Regions from separate parts of the Flintibacter sp. P01028 genome, predicted to be linked through region 2. Evidence: predicted binding sites of a transcription regulator. Region 2 holds the regulator's gene; the other holds the start of a gene.

Region 1 (14,698 bases), on a different contig from region 2:
GCACATCCCACGGCTGGGTTGGCAGCCAAGCCGCTGGTAGCATCGGTACCTCCACATTTGGTGGCTACCATCAAGGCGGACAAGGGGCAGGGCTCTCGCTTCATCTGATCCAGCGTTGCTTTCATTTCCTTCCCGGCTTCAACGGCCCGGCGGATAGTAGCGCTGGTACCTCCCTCGTTTTGGATAATAAACATAGCCACAGGCTTTTGTGTTTCCCGAACAGCATCCAGCAACTCCTGGGGATTAAATCGTTCGCAACCTAGGCCAATAATTAATACAGCGCCTACGTTAGGATGACAGGCCATAGATTTCAAAGTCCTGGCAGTCAGCTCCAAGTCAAAGCCCACCTGAGCACAGCCTACTACATGAGGCATTGGAACGGAACCGGGAATCTGAGAAGCAATTTTTTCCACTGTAGTATTGGCGCAGAAAACAGATGGAATGATTGCCAAATAGTTTCTTACGCCCACTGTGTGGTCAGGACGACGGTATCCCATAAATGTTGTTTCCATAGTGAAGGGCCCTCCTTATTTTGTGCCACGGTCGCAGTCCATATTATGGGTATGAATCCAACTACCAGCCGGAGTATCTTCCAATAGATAGCCGATCTCCTCCCCGTATTTTATGACGGGATCACCCTTTTTCTGATCCAAAATGCTGACCTTGTGAGCAAACTCCACATCAGACAACAAAGTGACAGTTTGCCCCTGAGGAGTCTGGATAGTGTCCCCCTTGAGGGCATCCTCTAGAACCATGGCCACAGTATCAGTGGGATTGATAATAAGACTTTTTCGAAGCATAACAGCATCCCTTCTAAAAAAATACTTGTAAAGGCCGTATAGCTTGGCCAAAGCAGGACATCAGCAAACACCCATGGATCCCAAAATGATAGCCAGAATAGCACCACTGGCGGTAATAGCAATATTAACTACTGCCACATCACGATAGGAGTCTTTGTGAGTGACGCCGCATACGGCAAACATGGTCATGACCGCTCCACACCAGGGCATGGAGTCTAAGCCATTAGCGGAGATGGAAGCTACACGGTGAAGAATTTCTGGGTTGAGACCGGTGGCCAGCAGGCGCTCGGATAAGGTTTCTAGGGCAATACTCAGACCGCCGGAAGCAGAACCAGTAACTCCAGCCAGGATATTGACAGAAATAAACTCGTAGATCAGCCCATTTCCGCTGGAAAGAGTATCAATGGCGTTACAAATAATAGTAAAGGCCGCAGAGGCTTGGATCACATTGCCCATACCAACTGTAAGGGAGGTGTTCATGATAGCGGTCATGGAGTTGGCAGCGCCTTGATTGAATGTTTCACGCATACATCCCTTCAACCGAGGGAAGAACAGCAGAGTGGCCAAAAGTACGCCCAGCAATAGGCAGACCATGGTATTCCACTTCACGAAGATGATAGTACATACCACTACCAGCAAAGGGAGGATGGACAACCACACATTGGGTAAGGACATATTTTTGGTGGACTCCATAATAGCCAGATCCTTTTCGCTGGCTACAAAGTGCTCCTGATTTTTCCGGGCCTGATTGGCGCGGTGATTCATATACAAAACGCTGACAACTAAAATGTAGATAGCGACAATGCAGCCCAAGACGGGGGCGGCGGTAGGGTCAGTTCCAAAATAATTGGTAGGAATGATGTTCTGATTTTGGGGAGACCCGGGAATAGCCATGGCGGTATAGCTGAAAGCACCAGTGGCAATACAGCCAGGAAGCAGACGTTTGGGTAAGTCAGCTTCTTTAAACAAATCCACTGCAAAAGGATAGACCACAAATACCACTACAAATAGGCTGATGCCGCCATAGGTCATTACAGAAGTTGCCAGGATTACAGCCAGTACAGCATTTTGAGGGCCAATCAGTTCGGTAACAGAGCGGGCAATGGAGGCGGCCGCTCCCGAAGCCTCCATAATCTTACCAAATAGAGCGCCTAGCATAAATAGCCCAAACCACTGGGCCAGATAATTTCCAGTACCGGACAAAAAGGTATCGGTAATAGAGGTTAGGGGGTTCATCCCGGAGGTGATAGAAACAATGATAGCACAAATGGGGGCAGAAATAAAGACGCTCCAGCCCTTCATACACATATAGGCCAAAAGGACAAAGGCGAAAATAATACCGAAAATCATAACCGGAGTATTGTCCATAGAAGATACACGCTCCTTTCTCAATTACTTTACTGACAGATGGTATACGCCGTTGTCGCCGTCCATACATCCGCGCGGAAGCATAATGTCCAAAACCAATTCTTGCTCAGGAACGACTTTTCCGTCCTGAACCAGCAAATAGCCGTCGTGGCCAGGCAAAACCTTATAAGCCATCGACTTAATCTTTTTGATGCTGGCGGTGCTGGCTTGCTGATCTACATACTGGTCGGAATACTCCAATTCCAGTTCACTGCGGTTTTTCACTGCGTCGCCAGCCAGGACTACTACACCCTTCGGAGTGTCAACGGCCAGACTCATGTGTCCTGGCGTGTGGCCCGGAGTCCAGATTGCTCGGATTCCAGGTAGGATTTCCTCACCATCATCTACCAGACGCACTTGACGGCAATGTTGTAAGTACAGCACGCTCTCTAATGGGGTCCACTCGTCCTTGGAGGTGGTAGCGTATTCCCATTCACTGCGCCCCACAATGATTTGGGCGTTTGGATAATAGGCTGCATTGTTCAGATGGTCATAGTGCATATGGCTGAGAAAAATAGTGTCCACAGTCTCTGGTGCGACCTCCAATCTTGCCAGAGAATTTTGGATGGTCTTAATAACCCCATGAGCCGCTGTGTCAAACAGGAGGGTGTGTCCCGGGGCACGAAGTAGTGCGCAGGTACTCAGTCCCAGCGCACCGGCACTGGACTTGCCAGGAAATACTTTGGTTAGCAAATCAATTTGGTAGTTCAAAATATCGTTCCTCCCTTGAAAAGTAATCAGACAACATCGAATCTCATGCGCAGAGATACACTCTTTGGTATATCCGTCGTTATGGACTACCACTGTATAGAGTATAGTAGCTTAGAAAAGAAAGTAACAACATGGAAAATGAGAAAAAATGACTATTTTTTAAACAAAATGAATTATTTTTTCTTTTCAAAAGTGATTCTATATGTTAAAATATCAAAAAATGTTTGAAATTTAGACGGATGGAGGGGACGGAGATGGACAAGATCAAGATTTTGGCCATTGCGCCTTATTGGGGTATGGCATCTGTTATGAAACAAGTAGGACAGAATCGCAATGATATTGAATTGACTGTAAAGCTGGGTAACTATAAGACTTGCCTTGAGGTATTACGGGAGGAGCCTGATTACCGCTATGATGCTATCGTTTCCAGAGGGGGCACAGCGGAATTGTTGCGTACAGCCGCGTCTATCCCGGTAGTGGAGATTGATGTATCAGTATATGATGTGCTGCGCTGTCTGAAGTCAGCGCAGCATTACTTAGAAAAGTTTGCGGTAGTAGGCTTTTCCGGCATCACGGAGTGCGCGGTGCAGCTTTCGGCTATGATGCAGTATGATTTTACGGTATGTACCATCACTGCTGAGAGCGACATCAAGGGGGAGCTGCAGAGATTACGGGACCAGGGAGTAGAACTGATCCTGTGTGATCGGGTGAGTATGGTCAACGCTGAAGAACTAGGTATGAACGCCATGTTTCTCTCGTCTGATGAGGCCAGCATTGCGGCCGCTTTTGATGAGGCCGTCCATGTGTGCGCAAAATATGGACACTTTCAGAAGCAGAACGCTGCGCTGCAAAAGTTACTAGGGGTGTTGGCGCCCGGTACATCTCTGTTTACACCTGGCGGAAGACTAATTTTCTCCAACCTAGAGCAGCAACCGGGTTGGGTGGGCCTGGTGGAGCAGATACAAATGATGCTTCCCTGTCTGACTGTGGGAAATGAGCCCGTGCAGCGAGAATTAGAATGGAAGGGAGAGCTGCTGTTTCTGTCGGCATTTGGATTGGAGCATTGTGGACAACGATGTCTGTGTATTCAGGTGCGGCAGGCACAGACTATGCCTGTGGAGACGGGAAAGGGAGTAACCATCACGCACCGAAACGAACCCTTATTTAACGATGTATCTCGAGTGGGGTGTGCGGTGCTGGTAGGGGAGATCGGCCGAAGGATACCCGCCTATTACCAGAGTATCTGGCCCGTTCTGATCCTCGGAGAGACTGGAACGGGAAAAGACACGGTGGCCTCTATCCTATACCGGAATGGGCCCTTTCATGAGCGGATGATGGTGACAGTGGACTGCCAGGTGCTAACTCCCCGGCGATGGAAGGCGCTTCTCAGCCGGGACAGTTCGCCGTTCTTTCGCACAGGAATTACTATTTATCTACGCTCAGTGGATCGGCTGGAAAATGAAACTGCGGAGGAGCTGTTCCGTTTTATGGAGCAAAGCAATCTGTGCCAACGTAACCGTCTATTGTTTTCTGGTGTGCTGGACCGCCCTGATATAGAAGATGAATATGTGCTTACATATCTGAAAAATCATTTTTCTACTGTTGTACTGCGTCTGCCTGCCTTGCGTCAGCGCCGTCAGGATATACCGGGTATCACCGCGTTGTATATTAATCAGCTGAATATGGAGCTGGGAAAAGGAATTATTGGATTTGCCTCCGAGGCCATGGCTCTGTTCCAGCAATTTGGATTTGATGGAAATTTGGCCCAACTTAGTCGCATGATGCGCACCTTGATGCTTACTACCCCCGGTCCCTATATCCAGGCAGAAGAAGTCCGCAAGTTAATTCGTGAGGAACTTCCTCAACGCAGTCAGTTGCTGCCTCGAGGCTTCGCCGCCGTCAATCTAAATCAGAGTTTGGAGGCTATCAATTACGACATCGTGCGTCTCGTATTAGAGGAAGAAGCGGGCAACCGTTGCCGGGCCGCAAAGCGGGTAGACGTGTGCCGGTCTACTGTTTGGAATATGCTTAAGCGCAACAAAGAAAGTTGACGTTATCCCTGTCCTGGCTCCACTGCTTCTTTCATTATTGTGCGGGAAAAGGTATTTGATCCGGCGCTAACAGGCAAAACCCACGCCTCACATCTGCTACGACAGCATAGCGAGGTCCCTGTGACCTTAAAAGATTGTGGGAGAGGTAACTCTTTTGCGTTACCTCTCCCACGATGTAAGACTTACTGTCCATATGGCCGGAAGCAGAGATGGGCTTTCAGGGTCACAGCTCTTCCACGGAAATAACTCCCTCTACCATGAGCACTGAGTTGAGCACACTTTCTACAGTGTGCTTTTTATTGAGCGCCAGAGTAAAGATGGCGCAGGCATTATGGCGCTCGCTGCCGGTTGAACGGGTGATTTCCATGTTTCGCACCTTCACGGCCAGATCCCGGAACAGGACTAATACCTGGTCCAGACATTGGGAATCTGTGTATTCCATGTACAGGTTGATTTCGGGGGCATGGTTTAGGATGCGGTATTCTAACTTGGAGAAAACCAACTCGGCGATCATGACAAGAATGGTGGCGAAAAGCCCCCCTTCATAAAACCCGCTGCCGATAGCCAGACCAACAATGGCAGTGGTCCAGAGGCCGGCGGCGGTGGTGAGCCCCTTGACCCGCTGACGACGGGTGACAATAATTGTGCCAGCTCCGATAAAGCCGATTCCGGCCACTACCTGGGCCCCCAAGCGGGAAATATCTGTATCATAGCCCATGTACATATAGAGATACTGGCTTGTCAGAGTAGTGATGGCGGCACCCAGGCAGATCAGAATATGGGTGCGGAAGCCGGCTGGACGGCGTTTATACTCTCGCTCGATGCCGATGACTCCACCACAGAGAGAAGCCAGCAGCATACGCAGAGCGACAGAGAGCAGGGTGACATCACGCAATTCATGAAATATGGATAACACGGCGGCTTCCCCCCTCATGTTTCTTCAATGGAATAAATGCAGTCCAGCGCCGAGATATCAGCCAGAAGCTTGGTGTGGGGCATCCGCTCCTCCAGCCGGATGGAGAGAATGGCACTGGGGCGAGCCCTCTCCTTGTCACGGTTGATGTCAACATCATAAATATGGGAGTTATGGGCTTTGATGCAGGCAATGATTTGACCAATATCATCTAGTGAGGTGAACTCCACGTAGATATTGATGTTTCGGGAGCGCTCTATGATAAAAACTTCCAGACGGGGGAGCAGCCAGACTGCAAGAAAGATCAGCAGAAATGCCAGAGCCACACACTCGTAGAAGCCAGCTCCAATGGTCAACCCCATGGAGGCCGAAGCCCACAGACCGGCGGCAGTGGTCAGGCCCTTTGCCTCCTGCTTTCCAGTGACCAGAACGGTCCCGGCACCTAAAAAGCCGATGCCGTTGATAACCTGGGCGCCGATGCGGGAAATATCGGTGCGCAGGCCATAGCGTCCTTCCCAGAGGGTGTTGAGGATATAGTGCTCGTACTGCCCCAGGATCATGGTCAGGGCGGCGCCAAGGCATACCAGCATATAGGTGCGAAAGCCAGCCGGCCGCCGTTTACGACCCCGGTTCAGACCTATCATACCACCGAGCAGCATGGCGAGCGTCAGCCTCAGCAAAACAGATACTGTATTCAGCTCTCGGAAATAGTCCAATGCTTCGATCATAGGCTCACCGCCCTTTCAAGAACAGCTCAAAGGTTAATTTTGCCCGTAGTAGGCGTTGGCCCCATGTTTCCGGAAATAGTGCTTATCCAAAAGATACTGGGGAGCTGGCTCGGCCTGGGGGGAGAACTGGGTCGTAATCAATGCCATGCGGGCTGTTTCCTCCAGGATAAGGGCATTTTCCACAGCTTTTTTGCAGTTGGCGCCCCAGGAGAAGGGACCATGCTTGCATACTAACACTCCTGGGATGGCCATGGGGTCCAATTTCCGATGGCGAAAGGTCTCTGCGATGACAAGGCCGGTATTGGCCTCATACGCTTGGTCCACCTCCTGCTTGGTCAGGTGGCGTGTGCAGGGGATGGCACCGTAGAAGGAGTCGGCATGAGTAGTTCCATAGCACGGCAGATCCAGTTCTGCCTGAGCCCGCGCCGTAGCATAAGGAGAGTGGGTGTGAACCACGGCGCCTACGCCAGCAAAGCTACGGTACAATTCTAGGTGGGTCAATAGGTCGGAGGAGGGGCGAAGCTCGCCCTCCACCACGGTTCCGGACAGATCGGTGACGACCATCTGTTCTGGACACATGGAGGAATAATCCACCCCGCTGGGCTTAATGACGACGAATTTGCCGTCCTCAGACAGAGCGGAAACATTCCCCCAGGTAAGAATAACAAGGCCATACTCTACCAGCTTCAGATTGGCGTCGCAGACCTCCCGTTTCAGTGTTTCCAGCATAAATAGATCCTCCCTGATGTATCAAGAAAGACCGGGGTGGTCAGAACACTGACCACCCCGATCCTTACAAGGTAAAACGAAGAGGTTAGCTAGGTGTTTCCCCAAAAAGGGATTAGCCCATGACCTCAGCCCACAGCTCATTCCAGTGCTCCAGAATGGCGTCCTTATTTTCAGTCAGGTAAGACACATCGCGGTCCACCCACTTGATGTCGGAGGAGGGGGCCAGCCAGGCATTCTCGGGAGCCTCATAGTTGGCGTTGGTGTAGCGCAGGGTGCCCTCCTGATAGGCGGCCAGAGCGGTCTGACCCTCGGCGGAGCAGATGAAGTCGATCATAGCCTTGGCGTTCTCGGGGTTGGGGCCGTTCTTGACCAGAGCCACGCCGAAAGCGGTGGCGGAGGTGCCCTCCTCGGGGTACTGCAGACGGATGTTGTCAGCGCCATCCTTGATCAGGGTAACAGCGCCGTCCTCGTAGGTCAGACCCACGGCGTACTCGCCCTGCTGGACGCTCTTGAAGCCAGCGGAGGAGGAGCCGGCGATGACCAGGTTGGGCATCAGCTTCTCGATGTAGGCCCAGGCCTCGTCGGAGTCCATACCGTAGACGGCCATGATGTTGGACAGGTTGTTCCAGGCGGAGGAGGAGCTGTTGGGATCGGCGGTGACAATCTGACCCTTCAGCTTGGGATCCAGCAGGTCCTCGTAGGAGTTGATCTCCAGGCCCAGTTCGGCCTCCAGATCCTTGTTGATGCAGAAGACGACAGTGGACAGATGGTCCATGGAGTACAGGCCGTTGGGGGAGGTGTAGCCGGGCATATTCTCGGCATCATGCACGGAGACCCAGGACTCGAAGATGTCAGCGTAGCGGTCGCCGTCGGAGTCGGCCATGCCGCCCCAGACCAGGTCGCCCACGGGGTTGGATGCCTCGCCAGTCAGACGGGTGGTCAGCTCGCCGGCGGAGCCGTTGACGACCTCCACCTCAATATCGGGGTATTTCTCATTGAAGCAGGTGATCAGAGCATCCAGGTCGGGGTCGGTCATGGAGGAGTAGAGGACCAGGTCGCCGGACAGCTCAACGGGCTCCTCGGCGCTGGAGCCGGCACCAGTGCTGGTGCTGGATCCGGTGCTGGGGGTGGAGGTTCCGCCGCTCTTGTTGTCATCGCTGGAGCCACAGGCAACCAGAGACAGGGCCATGGCAGAGGCCAGGGCAAGGGCAAGTAACTTTTTCATGGTTCATTCTCCTTTTCATTCTTCTCAGAATAAGGTGTATACTTACATGCGGCAGGGCCGCAGATAAGCCGGGAAGGGGGTTAGAGACGGACGTCTTCCGACTTGGTCACAGCCAGATAGATGAGCAGGGAGATGGTGGTGATCAGCGTCAGGATGGCGGCGAAGGCGGCGGCCAGACCGTAGTTGCCTCGGCTGATGGCCACATAGGTGGACATAGTCAGGGTAATGCTCTTCTGGTTATATAGGATGATGGAGGAGGAAAGCTCCGTCACAATGGCTACCCAGCTGAGGATGGCGCCGGAGAAGATGCCGTTTGCCATCATGGGGACGGTGATTTTTACGAAGGTCTTGGCCTTGGAGGCGCCTAGGCTGATGGCTGCTTCCTCGATACTCATGGAGATCTGCATCAGCGTGGCCGTTGCTGAACGGATGGTGTAGGGCAGACGGCGGATGACCAGGGCGATGATCATGATGGTCATGGTACCGGTGAGGGCAAAGGGCTTCTTGCCAAAAGCAATCAGCAGGGCCAAGCCAATGACAGCGCCTGGCATAATGTAGGGCAGCATAGACAGAGTATCGATGGTGTTGTTCAGGGCGCTGGAGCGGCGGACCACCAGATAGGCGATGAGCACCGCGATCACGATGATGATGACCAGTGCCAGGATACCCATAACGGTGGTGTTTTTAATAGAGCGGCCCAGCAGCTTCTTGGTGGCGGCCTCGTAGTTGCCCAGAGAGAAGCCGGGCTTGAAGACAGCGCCAGAGCAGTTGCGGAAGGACAGGTAGATAATGTACAGCTGGGGCAGGAAGGCCACAGCCACCAGCACATAGCAGTACAGATGCATCAGGAAACCGGACAGGCCCTTGGCGTCCTTCTTTTCCACGGGGTGCAGGGCGTTCATGGAAAACTTGAAGCGGCTGGTGGCGAACTTCTGAATGCCGAAGACCACAGCGGTGATAATGACCGCAATCATAGCAAGGGCTGCGGCGAAGTTGAAGTTCTGGCCGCCCTCACCCAGGTACTGGTTGTAGATCAGCACGGGGAAGGTCTGGAAGCCCTCGCCCATGAGCATAGGGGTGCCGAAGTCGGCAAAGGCCTGCATGAACACCATCAGGCCCGCGGCTAGGATGGTGGGCATGGACAGAGCCAGCACGATGCGGAACAGACGGCTGACACCAGTGCAGCCCATGTTGGCGGAGGCCTCCATCAAGGTGTTGTCGATATTCTTGAATGCGCCGTTCATATAGATGAACACCAGGGGGAAGAACTTGAGCGACTGGACCAACAAGATACCTTTAAAGCCATAGATGCTTCCAATGTCAATGCCTAGACCAAGCAGGAACTGGGTAATGACGCCGGAACGGCCCAACAACATGATCCAGGAGTAGGCCCCGATGAAGGGGGCGGACATGGAGCACAAGATGGAGATGACAAACAGGGCTTTGGCACCCTTAATCTTATAAAAGGAGTAAAAATAGGCGATGGGGATGCCCAGGATCAGGGAGACTGCGGTGACGGAGACGGTCACCAGCATACTGTTGACCATGGTGTCTGTGTAGTAGGACTTGCTGAAAAATTTGGTGAACTCCGCCAGGGAGAACTGGCCCTCGGGTGTGATGACTGACTGCTTCAGCAGACCAAACATGGGGTAGACCAGGAAGAGCAGGAAGGTGGCCAGCAGGACCAGAGAGACCACCGTCCATAGCTCAAACTTTTTCTTTTTTACTGTCATACTATGCGCCCTCCTCTGTCAGGATGCAGCGCAGTCGTTGCACACGCCGGTGAGGATATTGGCGGAGCCATCGGCGGTGAACACATTGACTTTTTCTGTGTTTAGCTGCAGCTTAATGTGAGTGCCAGGGCGGATGATGCTGTCGATAGAGGACTCCTGGATGATCTCCACTTCCTCGCCGGAATCCAAATGGACAAAATAGTGTGTGTTCAGGCCGAGGAACACACAGTCATCCACCACTCCGTCAATGCCATCCACAGTGGCATCCTGGGTGAGCAGGAATTCCTCCGGCCGGACGGACATGATCACGTCCTGGTTCTGGCGGTATTGGTCCATCACGTTCTGGATCTCGGCCCGATGCCCCTTCTGCGTAAGCAGATAGGTTCTGCCGCCCTCGACTACCAGCTTGGCGTTCATCACATTGGAGCGGCCAATAAAGGTAGATACGAACAAGTTGGCAGGCCGCTGGTAGATATTCTTGGGCGTTCCGACGTGCTGGATAACGCCATCCTTCATGACAGCGATCCGGTCGGAAACGGCCATGGCCTCCTCCTGGTCATGGGTGACGTAAACAGTAGTGATATTGACGCTGTGCTGGATGTTCTTGATGACGGTCCGCATCTCCACCCGGAGCTTGGCGTCCAGATTGGAGAGCGGCTCATCAAAAAGCAGAACGTCGGGCTGGATACACAGGGCACGAGCTAGAGCAACACGCTGCTGCTGTCCGCCAGACAGACGTTCCGGCAGGCGGTCGGCATACTGGTCAATCTGCATCAGCTTCATGAACTCGTCGGTTTTGGAGGCAATTTCAGCTTTTGGGAGCTTTTTGTTCTTCAGACCGAACTCCACATTTTTACGCACAGTCATGTGGGGGAAGATGGCGTAGTTTTGAAACACCATGCCAATGTTGCGTTTAGCGGGATCCAGGTCATTGATGCGTCGATCGCTGAAATAGAAGTCTCCTCCCTCGATGGAGTTAAAACCGGCGATCATCCGAAGCAGGGTGGTTTTACCACAGCCAGAGGGCCCCAGCAGAGTGAAGAATTCTCCCTCCTTGATATCTAGGTTCAGGTCAGGGATTATCACATTCTCCCCGTACTTCTTTAAGGCGTGCTTGATCGAAATGGTCACACTCACAGTACATTCTCCTCTCAAATACACACATGGCCGGCAGGCGGTCTGCTTTTTGTCTGTATCTGCTTTTTTATCTTTTAATGGCGGATCATCCGCCGGACGCGCATAAAAGTGAGCCGGTTCCGGATCAGAGGGGAGGACTCCAAAATCAGTTCCAGAGCCGCTTCAGGGACGCCCAGGTCAGACAGGGAGGCACTTGCCTTCAGGTCCGTTAAAAACTGATGGATCTGAGCGGCGGGAGGGATCTTCGCAATGATTTGCCGTATCTGAGGCCACTGCTGTATCAGCCGCTCCGGCGTTACCTGGGCCAGACAGTCATGGAGGTTTTCCTCCCGGCAGGCGGAGAAAAGCCTGGGGCCAAACACTTCCATCAGCCGCTCATCTGACACAGGGGCATAGGGCAGCGCCAGTGAGGCGATGTTCTCTATCTGGGATAGGCGCTGATATTCCTGAGCGATGAGAAGCGTGCCGACGCCAACCTTCTCTCCGTGGAGAGCGCTGCTATGAGTGCGCAGGGCCGCTGGCTCCACCTCAATGAAATGGGATACATGGTGTTCCGCTCCAGAGGCAGGGCGGGAGGTGCCAATCATCTGCATGGCAAGTCCGCTCATCAAAAGCCCGTAGACTACCGCCTCGTAAGCGGCGGAGCCGCCGCTGCGCAGGTCGCGGCATCTGGTCCAAATGCTGTCAACAGCATCCTCCATAATTTGATAGATGACTGGGCAAAGCTTTTCTCCAGTGAGGAGATGGGAGATGCGCCAATCAGTCAAAGCAATGAATTTGCCCAGCATATCGCCAATCCCGCTTGCGGTGAGCCGCCAGGGGGCGGCGGAGATCACATCAAGATCGGCCACGACAAGGAGCGGTGCCTGACAGGGTATCGTTTTTTTATATCCATGCCAAGTCATGGCCGCCACATTGGAGCAGAAACCATCGCAACTGGCGGCGGTAGGGATAGAAATGAATGGAATACCCCGCTCCGTCGAGCAATAGCGGGTGATATCGTGGACAGTACCCCCGCCAATGGCCAGCATCACTTGAATATCTGGTTCCAGACGAGCTAACACGCTGGCGGTAGAGTTCTCATCGGCATGGAGCCCAGAGGGGGATAGGATGATTTCCTGCTCCGCTCTAGGGTGTATGGAATTTGGGATGGCGCGGTAAGTATTTTCATCGTAGACCGCACAACGCTTTCCAACAACGGGAATGCTGGAAAGAATTTCCTCCAGATGGAAAAGAGCCCCTTCCTGAATGACACATATCTGGGTCGCAAGGAGGTGTTCCCCGCCGCAAGAGCAGGGGCCGCTCAAATGGTTGGCGTCTATTTTCACATTTCAGGACCTCCTGGGTATTCGAACAGAAACGAAAGGGAAACAAGACAAGCGCATTGACTTCAACATTTCCTTTTGTTAATATATAAACAAAAGGGAGGAAAATGGCTCGTGATTTGTACATATTTTATAGCCACTATAATAACTGAAGTGAGCATTTCTGTCAACAGTGTTAATATAGAACAATAAAAAATCATTTTCGCTCATGGAGAAGGGGACTATGCTGAAAGAAGAACGACATCAAAAACTACTAAAGGTCCTGGCGGAGAAGGAATTTGCCACGGTAGAGGAACTGAGCAAAAGCCTTTTGGTTAGTATGCCTACTATCCGGCGTGATCTGACTGAGCTGGCCCGCCGAAAGCTGATCATTCGCAATCACGGCGGAGCTATGCACATTCCGACGGAGAATGTGATAGCTCCGGTGGACTTCCGAAAGAGCGTCAACTACAAGAAAAAGAATCTTTTGGCCCGGGAGGCCGTAAAATTTGCTCTTAACAATATGGTGGTCTTTCTCGACGGTTCCACCACTGCTTCTTATCTGTGCGACTATTTAAAAGGGCGTCCTGATATCATTGTCATTACCAACAGCTTGACGACTGGCGCCCATTTGAAAAGCCTGGGCCTGCGAACCTACTGCCTTGGGGGCGAGGTAATCGGAAGCTCCTCCTCTGTGGGGGGGGCCATGGCCATTGAAACAGCCGCGAACTTTAATATCGACGTAATGTTCTTCTCAGCATCAGGAGTAAATGAGAAGGGAATGATCGTGGATACCTCAGAGAAAGAAACGGAGTTGAGGGCTTTCCTGCTGAAAAACGCGGCGGTCAGCGTGTTTCTATGCGATGGGAGTAAATTTGGCCACTCAGCGGTATATAATATCGCGTCTCTATCAGAGATAGACTATATGATTACCGACAGCCCGGTGCCAGAATCTTATCCTTCCCCCAAAAAGGAAATAATCTTAGTTGAGGAGAAGTGAACAGGCAGAAGGGCGGATCAAGCGCGTTTTGAGACAAAAAAGGCGGTGGAGCTGGAACACCTGTCCGGGTGATCCGCTCCGCCGCCTGTTTATGTTCCGTCCTGAGAGGCGACCAGAATGCCCCGACGGGGCAATGGGTAGGCGGGGGGGAGCGGGGAATCGGTGACCATATAGTCCACCTGATCTAAAGAAGCGACCCGAAAAATGGATCCCTTGCCAAATTTGCTCCCATCACACAAAAAGACGCTTGTGATCGGCCGGCGAAGAAGGTGGCGGCGCAGAAGCGTTTCCTCCTCAGAGGGATCAACAATGGCCCCTTTGGGCTCTACACCATAACAGGAGAAAAAAAGCATATCAATATGAAAGCGGTCCAAAGAGTCATAGGATATCTTGCCCCCGGCCGCAGTAGAACTGCCAAAAAAGCGGCCGCCAGTATAATAGGTTCGGATCCCCCTCTGTGTAAGTTGTACCGCGGCGGAAACCCCGTTTGTGAGTACAGTCAGATCCAAACTGGGACTGAAGCAGTCAATGAGATAGCCAGTGGTGGAGGAGGCGTCCAAAAAGAGAAAGGTATGTGGGCGGACTAGCTCCATGGCCCGGTGGGCGATGGCGGCTTTGGCCTTGGCGTGGATGGTCCGGCGGATATCCAGCGGCATACTGGTCCTGTCAGCGGAGATGCGCATTGCCCCGCCATTGCCACGGATAATCAACATCTGTTCTTCCAGCTCCCTTAAGTCTCGATAGACCGTGGGGGGACTGATAAAGAAGTGGCGGCTCAGGGTATCTACGGTGACAAAGCTGTGGTCATTTAAGAAATCCAGGATGTTTAGCAACCGGTCCTTTCTCGACATAATCATTTCCTCTTGAACATTTGTGATTGTTTTTGCTTTTTTGCGCCGGTCATTGACAAAAATGCACAATAGTGTATAGTTTCAGTATAAATGAAATAACAGAAAAATG
Region 2 (14,698 bases):
CGATTTCGTCGGCAGTCAGCCCAAATCGCTCTGCCACAGCGGTGGCGGCCAGCGTGGGATAAATCATATGTTCTCCCAGTGCTGGGATGCGGACTTCCCGGTCCATAGCCGGCGTGGTCAGCCGACAGAGAATATGGCTGACGCTGTCGCCTCCTGTGATATGGGCCTGATATTCCAGTCCCTCCTCTTTGCCGTAAAAGACCGCCGGCACAGTAGTGTGCCCCCGGAGAGTGGACAACAGCTCATCATCTCCGTTCAATACCAGCAGACCATTTCCCTTTACATGAGGCAGAAGCTCACACTTTGCCTTAAAAATATTTTCCCGGCTGCCCAGGCGCTCAATGTGGGCATCTCCGATATTGGTGATGATTCCCACGTCCGGCTTGACAATCTCTGCCAAATAGTCAATCTCCCCGGCCTTGTCCATGCCCATTTCCAGGACACAAATCTGATGCTCCCCGGTGAGCCGCAACAGGGTAAGGGGCAGTCCCACATTGTTGTTGAAGTTCCCTTCAGTCTTCAGCACCTTATACTTTGTACCCAATACAGCGGCCACCATATCCTTTGCGGTTGTCTTGCCAACACTGCCGGTAATGGCTACAAATGGGATATCAAATCTTCCCTTGTACCATGCCGCCAGATCACGCAGGGCCTTCTGGGTATTGGAAACCTTGACATAGAACTTTCCAGGCAGATAATTCTCTCGTTCCCGGGCTGTAATACAGCCCACTGCCCCTCCCTCCAGCGCGGCATTAATGTAGGCGTGCCCGTCAAATCGCTCGCCGATCAGCGGGATAAACAGGGCTCCCTCATGGATATTCCGGCTGTCTGTATCTACACGTTGAATCAGGGCCTCCCGGTCCTGAAATTCACCCAGCAACGTTCCACCCACTGCCTCCAGCAGCTGGCCCAAAGTGATGGTTTCCATCACATTCCTTCCTTTCTGGCTTCCAGAGATCTCTGGATAATGATCTCACACAATGAGGGATAATCGATCCCCACAGCGGCCGCCTCCTGGGGGACCAGACTGGTTGGCGTCATGCCAGGAAGTGTATTGATCTCCAGAAAATAGGGAGTACCGTCCTCCGTGACAATAAAATCGGCTCTAGCATATACCGCCAGCCCGATAGTCTGGAACACAGCCAGGGCCGCCTCTCCTACTTTTTTCTCCCACTCCTCTGGAATATGGGCGGGGCAGATCTCCTCTGCCGCACCAGGCTGGTATTTGTTCTCATAGTCGTAAAAGCCTTCTTTGGGAATGATCTCAATGGAGGGCAGGGCCTTTCCATCCAATACTGCCACCTGGATCTCACGGCCTTGAATGTACTGTTCCAAAACTGTTCGGCCGCCCAGTTTCAGGCTGTCATACAGCGCCTTCTCCAGTTCTTCCCTGTCATGGGCAATATAGACGCCAATGGAGGAACCGCTGGCGATGGGTTTGACCACCACAGGCAGGCAAGTCTCCTCAACCAGTGCCCCAATATTCTCTTTCGTGACCGTGACGGTCCTCCAACTGGGCGTGGTTACCCTATCGGCTACCAGCCGCTTGGTCAGATCCTTATCCATCGCAATAGCCGAGCCCAGACAGCCGGAGCCGGTATAGGGGACTCCCAGCAGATCCAGAGCAGCCTGGATCCGACCATCCTCGCCACAGGTCCCGTGGAGGGCCAGATAGACCACATCCGCATGGGCGCATAGCTCCAGCACACCTCGGCCAATCGCGGAGGGGCCCTGATCCTTTCTGCTGGCCCGCACCTGGTTCAGGTCAGGAGCCTGCCGAGCTACCCTCTTGAATTTTTCCGGGATTGGGGTTGAGTACAGCTCTTCCTCACTGCCGCTCCAATCCTCCAACCCAAAAAACAGGTCCACCAGGGCCACCTGATGTCCCCGGTCCCGCAGGGCCTGGCACACCTTGGAACCGGAGGACAGGGATACGTTCCGCTCCGGACTCAGGCCGCCGGCCAGTACCACGATCTTCATATCAAACACCTCATTTGGTCAGTAGACATACTTATGACATTTTATACACTAATGGATTATTTTAGCACACCTGGACCAAATACACAAGACAGGCCTTGAAAAAAGCGTGGTATCTCTTGGCGAAAAGGATCATATATTGCGCTTCTCTCTCCAAAGTTTCTTTTCCATCTGTCTTTATAGAGGGACAAAAGGACGCAAACGGAAACACCGCTTGCGTCCTTTGTTGATCTTACTGTTTCCGGCAATTTAGCAAGGTCAAGCCTTGTTTATCAGCCGTTAAATATCCGTTATCCCCATTCATTCTGAATCTAACGGACTATCTTTATTTTGTTCCAAAAATACGGTCGCCGGCGTCGCCCAGTCCTGGCACGATATAGGCGTGGTCATTTAGCTTCTCGTCTACCGCGGCCACATAGATTTCCACGTCAGGGTGATCCTTCTGAATGACCGCAATACCCTCGGGCGCCGCGATAATGTTCATTAGCTTGATATGCTTACAGCCGTATCCCTTGATAAATGTGATCGCCGCAGAGGCAGAGCCGCCGGTAGCCAGCATGGGGTCGAGAATGATCACGTCACGCTCCGCGATGTCAGAGGGCATCTTGCAGTAATACTCCACAGGCTGATGGGTTTCAGGGTCACGGTACAGGCCGATGTGGCCCACCTTGGCGGAGGGGATCAAATCCAGGATACCATCCACCATTCCAAGACCGGCCCGCAGAATAGGCACGATGGCCAGCTTCTTCCCGGCCAGTTGCTTAAAGGTGCCGGTAGCGATGGGCGTCTTGATCTCCACGTCCTCCAGGGGCAGGTCTCTTGTGGCCTCGTAGCATTCCAGAGCCGCGATCTCGGATACGATCTCTCTGAACTCCTTAACGCCGGTATTTTCGTCCCGGAGAATAGCTACCTTGTGCTGCAGCAGAGGGTGGTCTAGAATATGTACTTTCTCATTAAACATTGGCAGGATCCCCTTCATTTTATTTTTTGGTCTGACGTTCCCGCTCTAAACGCTCCCGTTCCGCTTGGGAAAGTCGGTGGTATACCGGCTCTAGTTCCCGCCCCTTGACCAGGGCGCCCTGAGCCGCTAACTCCTCCGCCGCTCGTGCCACACCCCAGGCGCACTGCATTCTCAAATACCGGGGTGCCAATTTTAATGTCAGACCAGCTTCCGTCAAGATATTATAGCACAGTTTGGCTCCATCTCCAACGACAATTTTCGAATTGTTGTAATTTTTCAGTTCTTCTCCCAGTTCCTCCAAGGAGATGGCCCGGTCCGGAGACAGCCGCCTCAGCTTGTCTCCCTCCGCCAAAAATAGGGCGTTGTATACCTGATTACGCCGGGCATCCATGGCACAGACGATAAGCTCGCCCTCCATATGGGCCAGCGGCCAGGCCATAGACTCCAGGGTAGAGCAGGGAGCGCAGTCCTTGTCCTCGCCCCAGGCTAGTCCTTTGGCCGTAGCCACCCCAATGCGAAGCCCCGTGAATGAACCAGGCCCGGCCGCTACGGCGATCACATCAACCTTGTCCAAACTCTCTCCACAGTTCTTCAGCAGATCGTGTACCATTGGCAGCAGCGTTCTGCTGTGGGTGAGGCCGCTATTCTGGAAGGACTGGGCCACCAGCTCACCATCTCTGCACAGGGCCACCGAACAGGCCGTGGCAGAGGATTCCAACGCTAAGATATTCAAAGGTCCACCCCCTTGATCTGGATGACACGCTGGTCCTGGCTCTCTCCCCGGCGGATCTCGACCCATATGGTGTGACGATCCAGAGCCTCTTTTACATTCTCGCTCCACTCCACGGCACACACGCCGCCTCGGGCCAGGTAGTCCTCCCAACCGATGTCGAACAGCTCGTCGGCAGAGGACAACCGGTACATATCAAAATGAAACAACGGAAGGCGCCCCCCCTCGTACTCGTTTACGATGGTAAAGGTAGGACTGGTCACTCGGTCCGGAATGTCAAGTCCTTTGGCCAGCCCTCTTATAAACGCGGTCTTTCCCGCGCCCAGGTCACCGGTAAACGCCACCACAGTGCTCTGGTCCAGTATCTCGCCCAGCCGACGGCCCAAGGCCTCGGTTTCCTCCTCTGAATTGGACACGAACTGCTCTGCCATTGCTTACCTCTCCCTGTTCACAAAAAATTTTCACATACAAAAAAGATTATACCATGATATGGTTTGCGTTTCCACTAAAATGTGCTAGAATATATTGTCACATTATTTGGCAGGAGGTGAGGCATTGTCCCTTCTCTTTTCCCCTATTCGAGAATTTTTTAAAAAGGGAGACCGGATGCTCCTGTTTTTCGCCCTTTTAGCCAGCGGATACGGTCTGCTGCTGATCTACTCAGCTACTCAATATCTGGACAATGACCGGTTTATACGGTTCATGCTGGTGCAGACAGCTGCTATTTTTCTGGGCGTGGTGGCCTATATGCTGCTAACCCTTGTGGATTTCCGGCTGTTCACCGAAAAAAACTGGCGGCTGCTGTTGGCCTTCAATGTCCTGTTTATCCTCCTGCTCCTCACTCCCCTCGGGACAGACCATGGAATGGGAAATGTAAACTGGCTGTCTATCCCCGGTTTTCCGGTGGATATTCAGCCAAACGAGATCGTCAAGCTGCCCTTCATCCTTCTCCTCTCGCTACAGATCACCCAGATTCAAGAGGAAGGCCGCGACATTAGTTCCCTCCCCTCTCTCATCCAAATCGGCGGTCACACAGTATTTATGCTGGGATTGATTGCCGTTGTCTGTGGAGATATGGGAATGTGCGTCATCTATATGATGATCTTCGTGTTTATGGCCTGGGCCTCAGGCGTCAAATTGCGGTGGTTTCTCCTTGTGGGCGGTGGCCTGCTGGCCGCGGTAGTCATTCTGTGGCTCTTTGTCCTGCCCGAGACCAGCCTATGGACCGACTACCGGATTATGCGCTTCCGGGTGGTCTTGGACCACGACCTGGACCCGTTAGGAAAGGGCTATCAACAGAGCCGCTCTATCCTGGCCATTGGTTCGGGTCAACTCTTCGGTCAGGGCTATCTCCAGGGCATCCAGACCCACGCCTCCAACAGCGATGCCCTCCCCGAGCGGTACAACGACTTCATCTTCGCTGTGTGCGGTGAGGAACTGGGGATGGCAGGCTGTCTGCTCCTGCTGCTGATCTTAGGCGCCGTGGTCTTCCGGTGCCTCTGGGTGGGACGCCACGCCAGCTCTCCCTTTGACGCCTATGTCTGTATCGGTGTCGCCGGGATGCTGCTGGTCCAAATCATATTGAATGTGGGAATGTGTCTCTTTGTCCTGCCTGTCATGGGACTGACGCTCCCCTTCATCAGCTACGGCGGTTCCTCCATTGTCACTCTGTATGCCGCCCTGGGCCTTGTTTCCAGTGTAAAAGCGAGGGCGCTGCCCAGTTGGTTAAAGGACCGAAGCCTATAAAAAGAGCCATCCCGGACGGGATGGCTCTTTTCTTATGATTACTCGGCAGCCGGGACATGGATGACGCCCACAGGACACTCCTTGACACACAGCTGACAGCCAATACACTTGTCCTGGTCGATGCGTGCCAAGTTGTTCTCCACAGTGATAGCCTCCTTGGGGCAGGCCTTGGCACACTTCATGCAGCCGATACAGCCGGCAGTACAGGCCTTCCGGGTATCGGCGCCCTTATCCTTATTCTGGCACAGGACCACGGGCTTACGCTTATGCTCGGGGATGATAGAGATGACCGCATTGGGGCAGACAGCGGCACAGGCGCCACAGCCCACACACTTCTCACGGTCCACCTTAGCGATCCCGTCCACGATGTGAATGGCGTCAAAGGCGCAGGCACGGGTACAGTCCCCATAGCCCAGACAGCCATACTTACACATACCATCGCCGCCATAGAGGCCCTTGACGGCCTGGCAGCTGTGGATGCCCTCGAACTCGTAGCGTTTGGAGGTCTTTTCACAGGTGCCGGAACAGGCGACCACCGCTTTCATGGGAGTGGCGGAGCTGGCCTCCACACCCATGATCTCCGCAATGGCGGCCAGGGACTTCGCCCCGCCGGGGGTACACTTATTGATGGCGTTGCCGTCCTCCACGATGCTCTTGGCGTAGTCGGCACAGCCGGCACAGCCGCAAGCGCCACAGTTGGCGCCAGCTAAAACGGCGGTAATCTTTTCAACACGCTCGTCCACAGGGACATACATGAAGATAGAGGCGGCCACCAGGATCACCGCGCCGATCAAACCGATCACGGTGACGACAATGATTGCAAGGATAATTGGATCCATATTACTCTCCCCCTCCTATCAGACACGGAAGATGGCTTCCACGATACCGCCGAAGCCCATAAAGGACAGGGAGGTCATGGCAGCAGCCACCAGAGTGATGGGCAGGCCCTTAAAGCAGGCAGGAGTCACGGCCTGCTCCACACGGCGGCGGACGCCGGAGAACAAGACCATAGCTACCAGGAAGCCGATGCCGGCGCCGGCGGCGCAGACGATGGACTCAATGAAGTTGTAGCCGTTGTCGATGTTCAAAATGGTGACGCCCAGGATGGTGCAGTTAGTGGTGATCAGGGGCAGATATACGCCCAGTGCCTTATACAGAGCGGGAACAAACTTCTTCAGGAAGTTCTCCAGCAGCTGTACCAAGATGGCGATGATCAGGATGAACACGATGGTCTGTAGATAACCCAGGTCCCAGGCCCCGCTGGCAGGGGTCAGCAGGAGCATCTGGATAGGCCAAGTGGCGGCAGTGGCCACCACCATGACGAAGGTAACGGCCAGGGACATGCCTACGGCGCTGTCCAGCTTCTTGGAGACGCCCAGGAAGGGGCAGATACCCAGGAACTTAGCAAGAACGTAGTTGTCAACCAGGATCATGGTAAAGAAGATGCTGGCCAATTTCAGAGCCATTTCCATTACGCATTACCCCCTTCCTCGACCTGAGCGGGCGCGGCGGCCTTCTTAGGACGGGTGGTCAGCCAGGTGGCGGCGGCCATCATGACACCAAAGACGAAGAAACCGCCGGGAGCGCTGGTCATCAGAGAGAAGGTATCGATGGACTCCGGGATCACCTGGATGGCAAAATCGGCGCCCAGAGCGGGAATCAGGCTGCCCAAGCCGGCCATCCAAGTACCGGAACCCAGGATCTCACGGATAGAGCCCATGATAGTCAGGGTAATGGTAAAGCCAATGCCCATGCCGATACCGTCCAGAGCGGAGTCCACGATGCCGTTCTTGGAGGCGAACATCTCGGCACGACCCAGGATGATGCAGTTGACCACGATCAGGGGCAGATACACACCCAGCGCCTTATCCAAATCGGGCACGAATGCCTTGACCAACATCTGCACCACAGACACGAAACCGGCGATAACAGTAATATAGCAGGGGATACGGACCTGGTCAGGGATGACCTTCCGCAGAGCGGAAATAACCACGTTGGAGCACAGCAGCACAAAGGTAGCCGCCAGACCCATACCGATGCCATTGGAGGCCATAGTAGAGGTGGCCAAAGTGGGGCAGGTACCCAAGACCAACCGGAGAACAGGGTTCTCATTCAAAAAACCGTTGGTTAAAATATGAAGTTTATTATTACTACTCATCTTGACTCACCGCCTTTCAAGGAATCTGGTTATAGGCGTCGATGGCGGAGTTCACAGCGTTGTTCACCGCACGACTGGAAATAGTGGCGCCGGAATAGGCGTCCACATCGGTCCCCAGGACCAGGGCCTGAGTGGCAGGCAGGCCGCTGTAATTGGCCTGATACTCGCTGTTTTCCGTCACATTGCTGCCAATACCCTTTGTCTCGGCGGCTTCGGTGACCTTGATCTGCTTGATGGTGTCATCGGGATTGAAGGCCACCATGACAGTGACCGTCCCACCGTAGCCCTTGGCAGAGCAAGTAATCACAGTGCCCACTCCATTATCCGCGGTGTAGATGTCAGACACGTTCTCCACCGCGACACCCTCCACCTTGGTGAAGTTATCCGCGTCAGGCAGCAGCTCCTTCCTGGCCTGCTCCTGTGCCACACGGATGGCCTCGTCAATGATGGGCTTTGTTACCTTGTTCGTAGCGGCCAGAGCCCCGGTGACGATGATACAGATGACCACCAGCACCACGATGGGCTTAAATACGCGATTCCAGTTGCTCATTTCGCGGCACCTCCCTTTTTCACCTTGGCGATACCCAGCTTATCCTGACGGGTGTTGACCTCGATATAGGGGACCAGCAGATTCATCAGCAGAATGGCGAAGGACACGCCCTCATTCATCGTACCCAGGAAGCGGATCGCGCAGGTGATGATGCCCAGGCCCAGGCCGAAGATTATCTTGCCCTTGTTGGTGGTAGGGGAAGTGACATAGTCAGTGGCCATAAAGAAGGCGCCCAGCATCAGGCCGCCAGAGAGCAGCTGCACGATGGGGTCCCGGCCAGCGACCAGGGACAGGACGGCCACAGTGGCCAGATAAGTAACCGGGATGACCGGGCTAATGACCTTGGTAGCGATTAGATAGATGCCGCCGATCAGAATCGTGATGGCGCAGGTCTCGCCCAGGACGCCGCCGTGATTGCCCAGCAGCAAAGTCACATACTCACTGGAGCCCAGCTGGTCAAAAACGGCCAGAGGAGTAGCGGAGGCCAGAGCGTCAATCCCATTCTCAGGCTTGGGGTAGCTGGCCATACGGCTGGCAAAGCCAACCGCAAGAGCGATACGGGCCACAATGGCGGGATTGGCGAAGTTGTAGCCCATGCCGCCGAAGAGCTGCTTCACGATAACGATGGCGATAAAGGCACCCACGATAGCCATCCACCAAGGCAGGCTGGCGGGCAGGTTAAAGGCCAGCAGGAGGCCAGTCACGACGGCGGAGAAATCAGCGATGGGTACCTCACGGCCCACCATCTTGCAGTAGCCCCACTCAAAGAAAACACAGGCGGCTACGGTGATAGCGGTAAGGATAAGGGAATTAATTCCAAAAATAAACACAGAAGCGATCAGCGTGGGCACCAGGGCAATACAGACCCGCTGCATGATCTTCTGGGTGGAGTCCGCGCTGGTGATATGGGGCGCGGCGGTGACGATCAGTTTGTTGGCCATCACTTCTTACCTCCATTCTTCATCATGATCTTGGCCAGGGCGATGGAGGGTGCCAGAGGCCGCTTTGCGGGGCAGACAAAGGAACAAGTGCCGCAGCTCATGCACAGGTCGGCGTTGAGCTGCTGGAGCAGTTCCACGTTGCCGTCGTTATAGGCCTGGACGATCTCCTTGGCGGACAGGCCCAGAGGGCAGGCGTTGGTACACCGGCCACAGTGGATGCAGTTTGTGGCCTTGGGGATGTGGGCCCACTTCTTGGAGAAGGCCAGAACAGCGTTGTTGTTTTTCAGGACCGGCTGGGACAGATCAGCGATGCAGTTGCCCATCATAGGGCCACCATAGAGCACCTTGCCGGGCTCGTCGGTAAAGCCGCCGCAGAAATCCAGCAGCTCCTGGACAGGAGTGCCGATGATGACCTCGACGTTCTTGGGCTCTTTGACGATGTCGCCGTCCACCGTGAGGCGCTTGGTGACCAGAGGCATGCCGGTCTCCAGATACTTGCCCACAAAGGCCACAGAGGTAACGTTCATGACGATAACCCCCACGTCAGAGGGCAGACCGGGGAAGGGAACTTCCCGTCCGGTGCAATTCTCAATCAGGACTTTCTCAGCACCCTGGGGATAGCGGCAGGGCAGCTCCTTGACCTCGACACCGGGCATATCAATGGCATCCTTCATCTTGGCGATTGCCTGGGGCTTATTGCCCTCGATGCCGATGACGCACTTTTTGATGTCCAGATACTTCATGACTGCCTTGATGCCGCCCAGGATGAAGTGGGTGTCCTCGATCAGGCAGCGGTTGTCAGAAGTGATGTACGGCTCACACTCAGCGCCATTGATCACCAGAGTGTCGATCTCATCCAGATTCTTAGGCGCCAGCTTGACCGCAGTGGGGAAGCCGGCTCCGCCCAGTCCAACCAGGCCACTGGCCCGGATGGCGTCCTGGAAAGACTTTAGGTCTGTCACCACCGGGGGCGCCACGGCGGGGTCCACCTTCTGCTCCCCGTCTGGAATGATGACCACGGCGGTCTGGGCCGCGCCATTGGGAGCGGTAATGGTGACGATGCTGTCCACGGTGCCGGATACGCCGGAGTGGATGTCGCTGGACACGAAGCCTCCGGCCTTGCCTACCACGGTACCTACATACACCTGATCGCCCTTGGCCACGGCGGGGGCAGCCGGAGCGCCAATGTGCTGTCCCATGGACAGAACGATCTTAGACGGCAGCGGCATCACTACCGTTTCAAGGTTGGAAGTCCTTTTTTCATGAGGGACTCCCGCACCTTGCGCGGAACGTTTGAGAAATTTACTCATTCAGATTTCGACCTCCCTATACTGCAATCGCTGGAACTGTGGAGCCTGGACACGCATTTTATACGGTCCCCCTCTTCCCTCCTGACAGGAACTGGAAACCACTGGGGGACCCCGCCCCTCTATCATACCCATGCCCCGCGGCGTCCGAGTTCAGCGGACGCACGACAAAACCCGCCGGACCCCGTTTCTCCTGTAAAACAAGTCCGTCGGTTCTGCTTGCGGGCTTTATCATACACCTTTTATGGAAAAATTGCAAGATTGATTTCGAAAAAAACGACCTGTTTCCCGAGCATTCTTCCCCCTCTCCCAAAGGATTTCACCCCACCGGCATTTCCTTCTCTTCCATAGCCGCACCCCAGGCACAGGCTTGTCCGCGTTGACCATAAAAGAGGCGCGGGCCCTCTCAGGTCCGCGCCTCCCAATCAATCTGGATCGCCTGGTCAGCAGCCACAGCCGCAGCCGTTGTTATTGTTACAGCCACAGCCATTGTTGCAGCCACAGCTATTGCCCCAGCCGCCGCAGCAGAACAGGATGATGATCAGAATGATGATCCACAGGCAGCCTCCGCCGCCCCAACCGTTATTGCAGCACCCCATTTGAAGTACCTCCTGATATGAAGTTCTGAGAGGGGCTGTTTGCCGCTCTCAATCTCATCATATGCGGAGGGGGCGGATGGGTTCTGCCTATGTCAGATAATTTTTTCCGCGAAGGCACGCAGCATCGTGGCCACTTCAGCCCGGTTAGCGCTCTTTTGTGGACTGAGCGTCAGGCTGTCGGCAGAAGAACTGCTGATGATTCCCTCCGCCACAGCCCAGGACAGGGCATTATGAGCCCAGTCGCTGGCCTGCCCCAGGTCCTGATACCCGGACAGGTCGGCCCCCTCAGCCGCTTCCAGCCCAAGGTAACTCGTGGTGAAGCTGTACAGCAGCGCCGCCACCTGCTGGCGGGTCACTTGCTGCTCCGGGCTGAAGGTGTCTGCTCCTGTTCCAGCTGTAATTCCCTGCTCCGCGCCCCACTTCACATAAGGGGCATACCAGGCACTCTCCGGCACGTCGGCAAAGGTGACACTGGCGCGCTCCAGCTCCTCTTTCGGCGCTCCAGCCATCTGGTAGAGCACCGTCATCAGCATAGCTCGGTTCATAGCTGAACTCGGTCCAAAGTGGTGCTCGTCCATCCCCGAAAACAGTGTGTTTCGGTACACATAATCTACGGGAGCGTAGTACCAATCCGTCTGGCATACATCATAGAAGGGCGTCGGATCCTCTCTGCCGTCTTCCAGGGCATAGACGCCCTGGAGCCCCAACTGGGCCGCCCCGGACAGGACCGTTACACTGGCCACAGTATTCTCTCCCACCAGGTAGCGGTGTCCGGAGGTCAGGCGGGCCCCGGAGGCCAGCTCTATTCCGTCTGTCACATCTATGAAAGCCCCGTCGTGAGAAACGGAGGCGGCTCCGTTCATCAACATGACTCCAGCCCCAGTGGTCAGTGTCATCTCATCGCCATCCGACCAATCTCTGGCCTGGAGCGTGGCGCTGTATGCGCCGCTCTCTTCGCCGGCCAGTTGCGCCAGATAGCCCTGATGCAGGTTATCGAGGCCTTTTTTGCTCTCCTCGTAAGTGCCCTGTAAGGCTTTTTCCGCAGCTTCGTTTCCAGTAGACACAGCCTTGGGCACAAAAGTCCCGGTCAGATAGCTGAGGCTGATCAGGCTGTCGCCCCCCGAAAGGGCATAAGCGCCGCAGGCCAGCATACCCAGCAGCATCACACCGCACAGCAGGCCGATCACAGGCCTTCTCATTGTGGCTCCCCCTTCTTCTCTTCCTCCCGATCCTCCCGCTGGGTAATCATGTAGCTCAGAGCCAAAAGGCTGTCAGAAAAATGGACCGATTCCACCACCACATCATCCCGAACACAGGATATCTCATAGTTTGTAAAATTCCAGATGCCGCGAACTCCGGCGGCCACCAGCCGGTCCCCCATCTCCTGGGCAGCGGCGATGGGCACTGTCAGCAGGCCTACGCTCACTTGGTTTTCCCCCAAAAAGGCCTCCAGGGAATCCGCATGATAGACAGGCACCCCAGCGATTCTGGTCCCCACCACCCGCTCATTTACGTCAAAAGCGGCCAAAAGCTGAAAGCCGTTACTGGAAAATTTAAAATTTTCTATGATAGCCCGGCCTAGGTTGCCGGTCCCCAGCACCACAATGGTATGGCCCTGATTAATGCCCAAAATATCACCGATCTCCTCTTTCAGGCTGTCCACCTTATATCCATAGCCCTGCTGCCCAAAACCACCGAAGCAGAACAAATCTTGGCGGATTTGAGAAGCGGTCAGTCCCATAGATTTCCCTAAGGCATTGGAGGATATCCGGACAACGCCGGACTCCTGAAGCTCTGAGAGCTGTCGGTAGTATCTGGGCAGGCGGCGTATCACCGCCGTTGATACTCGGGTATTTCGTTTCATAGCTTTCGCCTCATCTGCACAACCTCCCCTATACAGCGGAGGCCACTGGATATGATGTTTTTATATAGTTTACCTGATTGCCCCCCCTTGTGTCAAATCCTTTTACGACTCAAAAGGCCCAGGGACGATTCGTCGTCCCTGGGCCTTTTATTGGCAGAAAGCCTGCCAGATTCAGTTCCAAAAATCAGTTTTTTCCTTCAGGCCGATGCTGGAGGCTTTGAATACAGGGTTCTTGCCCGCCCTGCGCTGTTCCATGTAGTCCTGAAGGGCCCGCATAGCTGTACGGCCCAAAATGACAATGACCGGCAGGTTGATGATGGCCATAATGCCCATCAGCACATCGGCCAGGTCCCAGACCAAGCCAAAGGACAACTGGGCCCCTACAAAGACCAGCCCGCAAGCGATAAGCCGGAACACAGTCATCGGCACGCTTCCCAGCTTGCGGTTAGCGATGTAGTTCAAACAGCCCTCACAGTAGAACAAGTTGCCCAGCAGGGTAGTGAAAGCGAAGAGCAGCAGCGCAAAGGTGATAAAGTAGGGGCCTACCGCGCCGAAGGTAGTAGCCAGAGACGCCTGGACCAGGGGCGCACCCTCCAGTCCGCCCTTGATATCGATGCCGGTACACAGGCACATCATGGCCGTGGCGGTACAGACCAGGATGGTGTCAATAAAGACGGACAGCATCTGGACCAATCCCTGCTTGACGGGGTGGGATACGTCAGCGGCCGCGGCGGCGTTGGGGGCGGAACCCACACCGGCCTCGTTGGAGTACAGGCCACGCTTGATTCCCTGCATGATGGCCGAGGAACCAAAGCCCACGGCACCGCCGAACATGGCTCCGAAATCAAATGCCTCGCTGAAAATGCGGCCCAGGACACTGGGAATCATATTCAGATTCATCACCATGACCACCAGGGCCATCAGGATATACAACACACCCATGACAGGGACCAAAACGCCGGTAACCTTGACGATCCGCTTGCCGCCGCCCAGTACACAGATGGCCACCAGGATGGCCAGGATCACGCCGCCCACCACGGCCACAACGCTGTACTCTTTGCCGCCCAGGGTAAAGGTGCCGGCACTGGCGTAGAAGTCATAGCTGGTAAAGCTGCTAATCAGGTTGTAGGAGGCCAGCATATTGAAACCACCGGCATAGGTGGCGATGAGGGCGATGGCGAAGACAACGCCCAGCACCCGGCTCTTAAGAGCCGCCTGAATGTAGTAGGACGGACCACCATAGCTGCCGCCCTCCGGGTCCTTTTTCTTATAGATCTGGGCCAGCGTGCTCTCTACAAAGGCAGTCGCGCCTCCCACAATGGCAATCAGCCACATCCAGAACACGGCGCCATAGCCTCCGATGGCGATGGCATTGGCCACACCTACAATATTTCCGGTACCCACGCGGCTGGCTGTGGATACCATCAGCGCCTCAAATGCGGAAACCGAGTGCTGATCCCCCGTCTTTTCTCCTACCACGCGAATCGACTCCGGCAGCAGGCGCAGCTGGACAAACTTGCTCCGGAAGGTGAAGTACAGGCCTACGCCCAGCAGCATGACGATCAACAGGTAACTGTACATGAAACCGCTGATCTGACTGATTAAGCCCGCGAACGCATCATACATAACGACATCTCCCTTTCTCTCTTCCTGTCATAATTTGCGCGAAGCAGAACATATCCCAGGAAATCAAAGTCTTCCGCCCCTCAGATCTCCTGGGATATTTCTCGGCCTTACTATACCACATCTCTCCGACTTTTACCAGAGGTTTTTTCACAATTTATAAAAATGGTCAACGATAAGCAGCCAGCTTCTGTACAGTTTGCCCTCACATCATGCGGACGATCTCCTTCTTCAGCCGGGCG

What was found. The regulator Rex, encoded in region 2, represses fermentation and respiration genes when NADH is low (regulators of the CRP and FNR family bind a similar motif). The targets are predictions, from matches to a motif close to ATTGTTAANNNNTTAACAAT.
Region 1: a site for Rex is predicted at 12,837-12,856, ahead of ACEVJK_RS13235 (sn-glycerol-1-phosphate dehydrogenase). Genes of this name have one in related genera too.

The regions. Positions count from the first base shown of each region.
Region 1 is NZ_JBHEVC010000009.1:5,758-20,455, forward strand. It holds gene ACEVJK_RS13180 (UxaA family hydrolase) at 1-512, opposite strand, end outside; gene ACEVJK_RS13185 (UxaA family hydrolase) at 528-800, opposite strand; gene ACEVJK_RS13190 (GntP family permease) at 861-2,168, opposite strand; gene ACEVJK_RS13195 (N-acyl homoserine lactonase family protein) at 2,193-2,918, opposite strand; gene ACEVJK_RS13200 (PrpR N-terminal domain-containing protein) at 3,173-4,969, shown strand; gene ACEVJK_RS13205 (MgtC/SapB family protein) at 5,193-5,885, opposite strand; gene ACEVJK_RS13210 (MgtC/SapB family protein) at 5,900-6,610, opposite strand; gene ACEVJK_RS13215 (L-ribulose-5-phosphate 4-epimerase) at 6,644-7,339, opposite strand; gene ACEVJK_RS13220 (extracellular solute-binding protein) at 7,452-8,564, opposite strand; gene ACEVJK_RS13225 (iron ABC transporter permease) at 8,645-10,297, opposite strand; gene ACEVJK_RS13230 (ABC transporter ATP-binding protein) at 10,316-11,434, opposite strand; gene ACEVJK_RS13235 (sn-glycerol-1-phosphate dehydrogenase) at 11,509-12,762, opposite strand; gene ACEVJK_RS13240 (DeoR/GlpR family DNA-binding transcription regulator) at 12,983-13,738, shown strand; gene ACEVJK_RS13245 (DeoR/GlpR family DNA-binding transcription regulator) at 13,828-14,589, opposite strand.
Region 2 is NZ_JBHEVC010000002.1:349,476-364,173, forward strand. It holds gene murF (UDP-N-acetylmuramoyl-tripeptide--D-alanyl-D-alanine ligase) at 1-928, opposite strand, end outside; gene ACEVJK_RS05955 (D-alanine--D-alanine ligase) at 928-1,980, opposite strand; gene upp (uracil phosphoribosyltransferase) at 2,303-2,938, opposite strand; gene tsaB (tRNA (adenosine(37)-N6)-threonylcarbamoyltransferase complex dimerization subunit type 1 TsaB) at 2,958-3,671, opposite strand; gene tsaE (tRNA (adenosine(37)-N6)-threonylcarbamoyltransferase complex ATPase subunit type 1 TsaE) at 3,668-4,099, opposite strand; gene ACEVJK_RS05975 (FtsW/RodA/SpoVE family cell cycle protein) at 4,224-5,414, shown strand; gene ACEVJK_RS05980 (RnfABCDGE type electron transport complex subunit B) at 5,453-6,253, opposite strand; gene ACEVJK_RS05985 (electron transport complex protein RnfA) at 6,272-6,880, opposite strand; gene rsxE (electron transport complex subunit RsxE) at 6,886-7,572, opposite strand; gene ACEVJK_RS05995 (FMN-binding protein) at 7,589-8,122, opposite strand; gene ACEVJK_RS06000 (RnfABCDGE type electron transport complex subunit D) at 8,119-9,063, opposite strand; gene rsxC (electron transport complex subunit RsxC) at 9,063-10,373, opposite strand; gene ACEVJK_RS06010 (hypothetical protein) at 10,814-10,969, opposite strand; gene ACEVJK_RS06015 (S-layer homology domain-containing protein) at 11,062-12,168, opposite strand; gene ACEVJK_RS06020 (redox-sensing transcriptional repressor Rex) at 12,165-12,833, opposite strand; gene ACEVJK_RS06025 (sodium:alanine symporter family protein) at 13,005-14,459, opposite strand; gene sigE (RNA polymerase sporulation sigma factor SigE) at 14,662-14,698, opposite strand, start outside.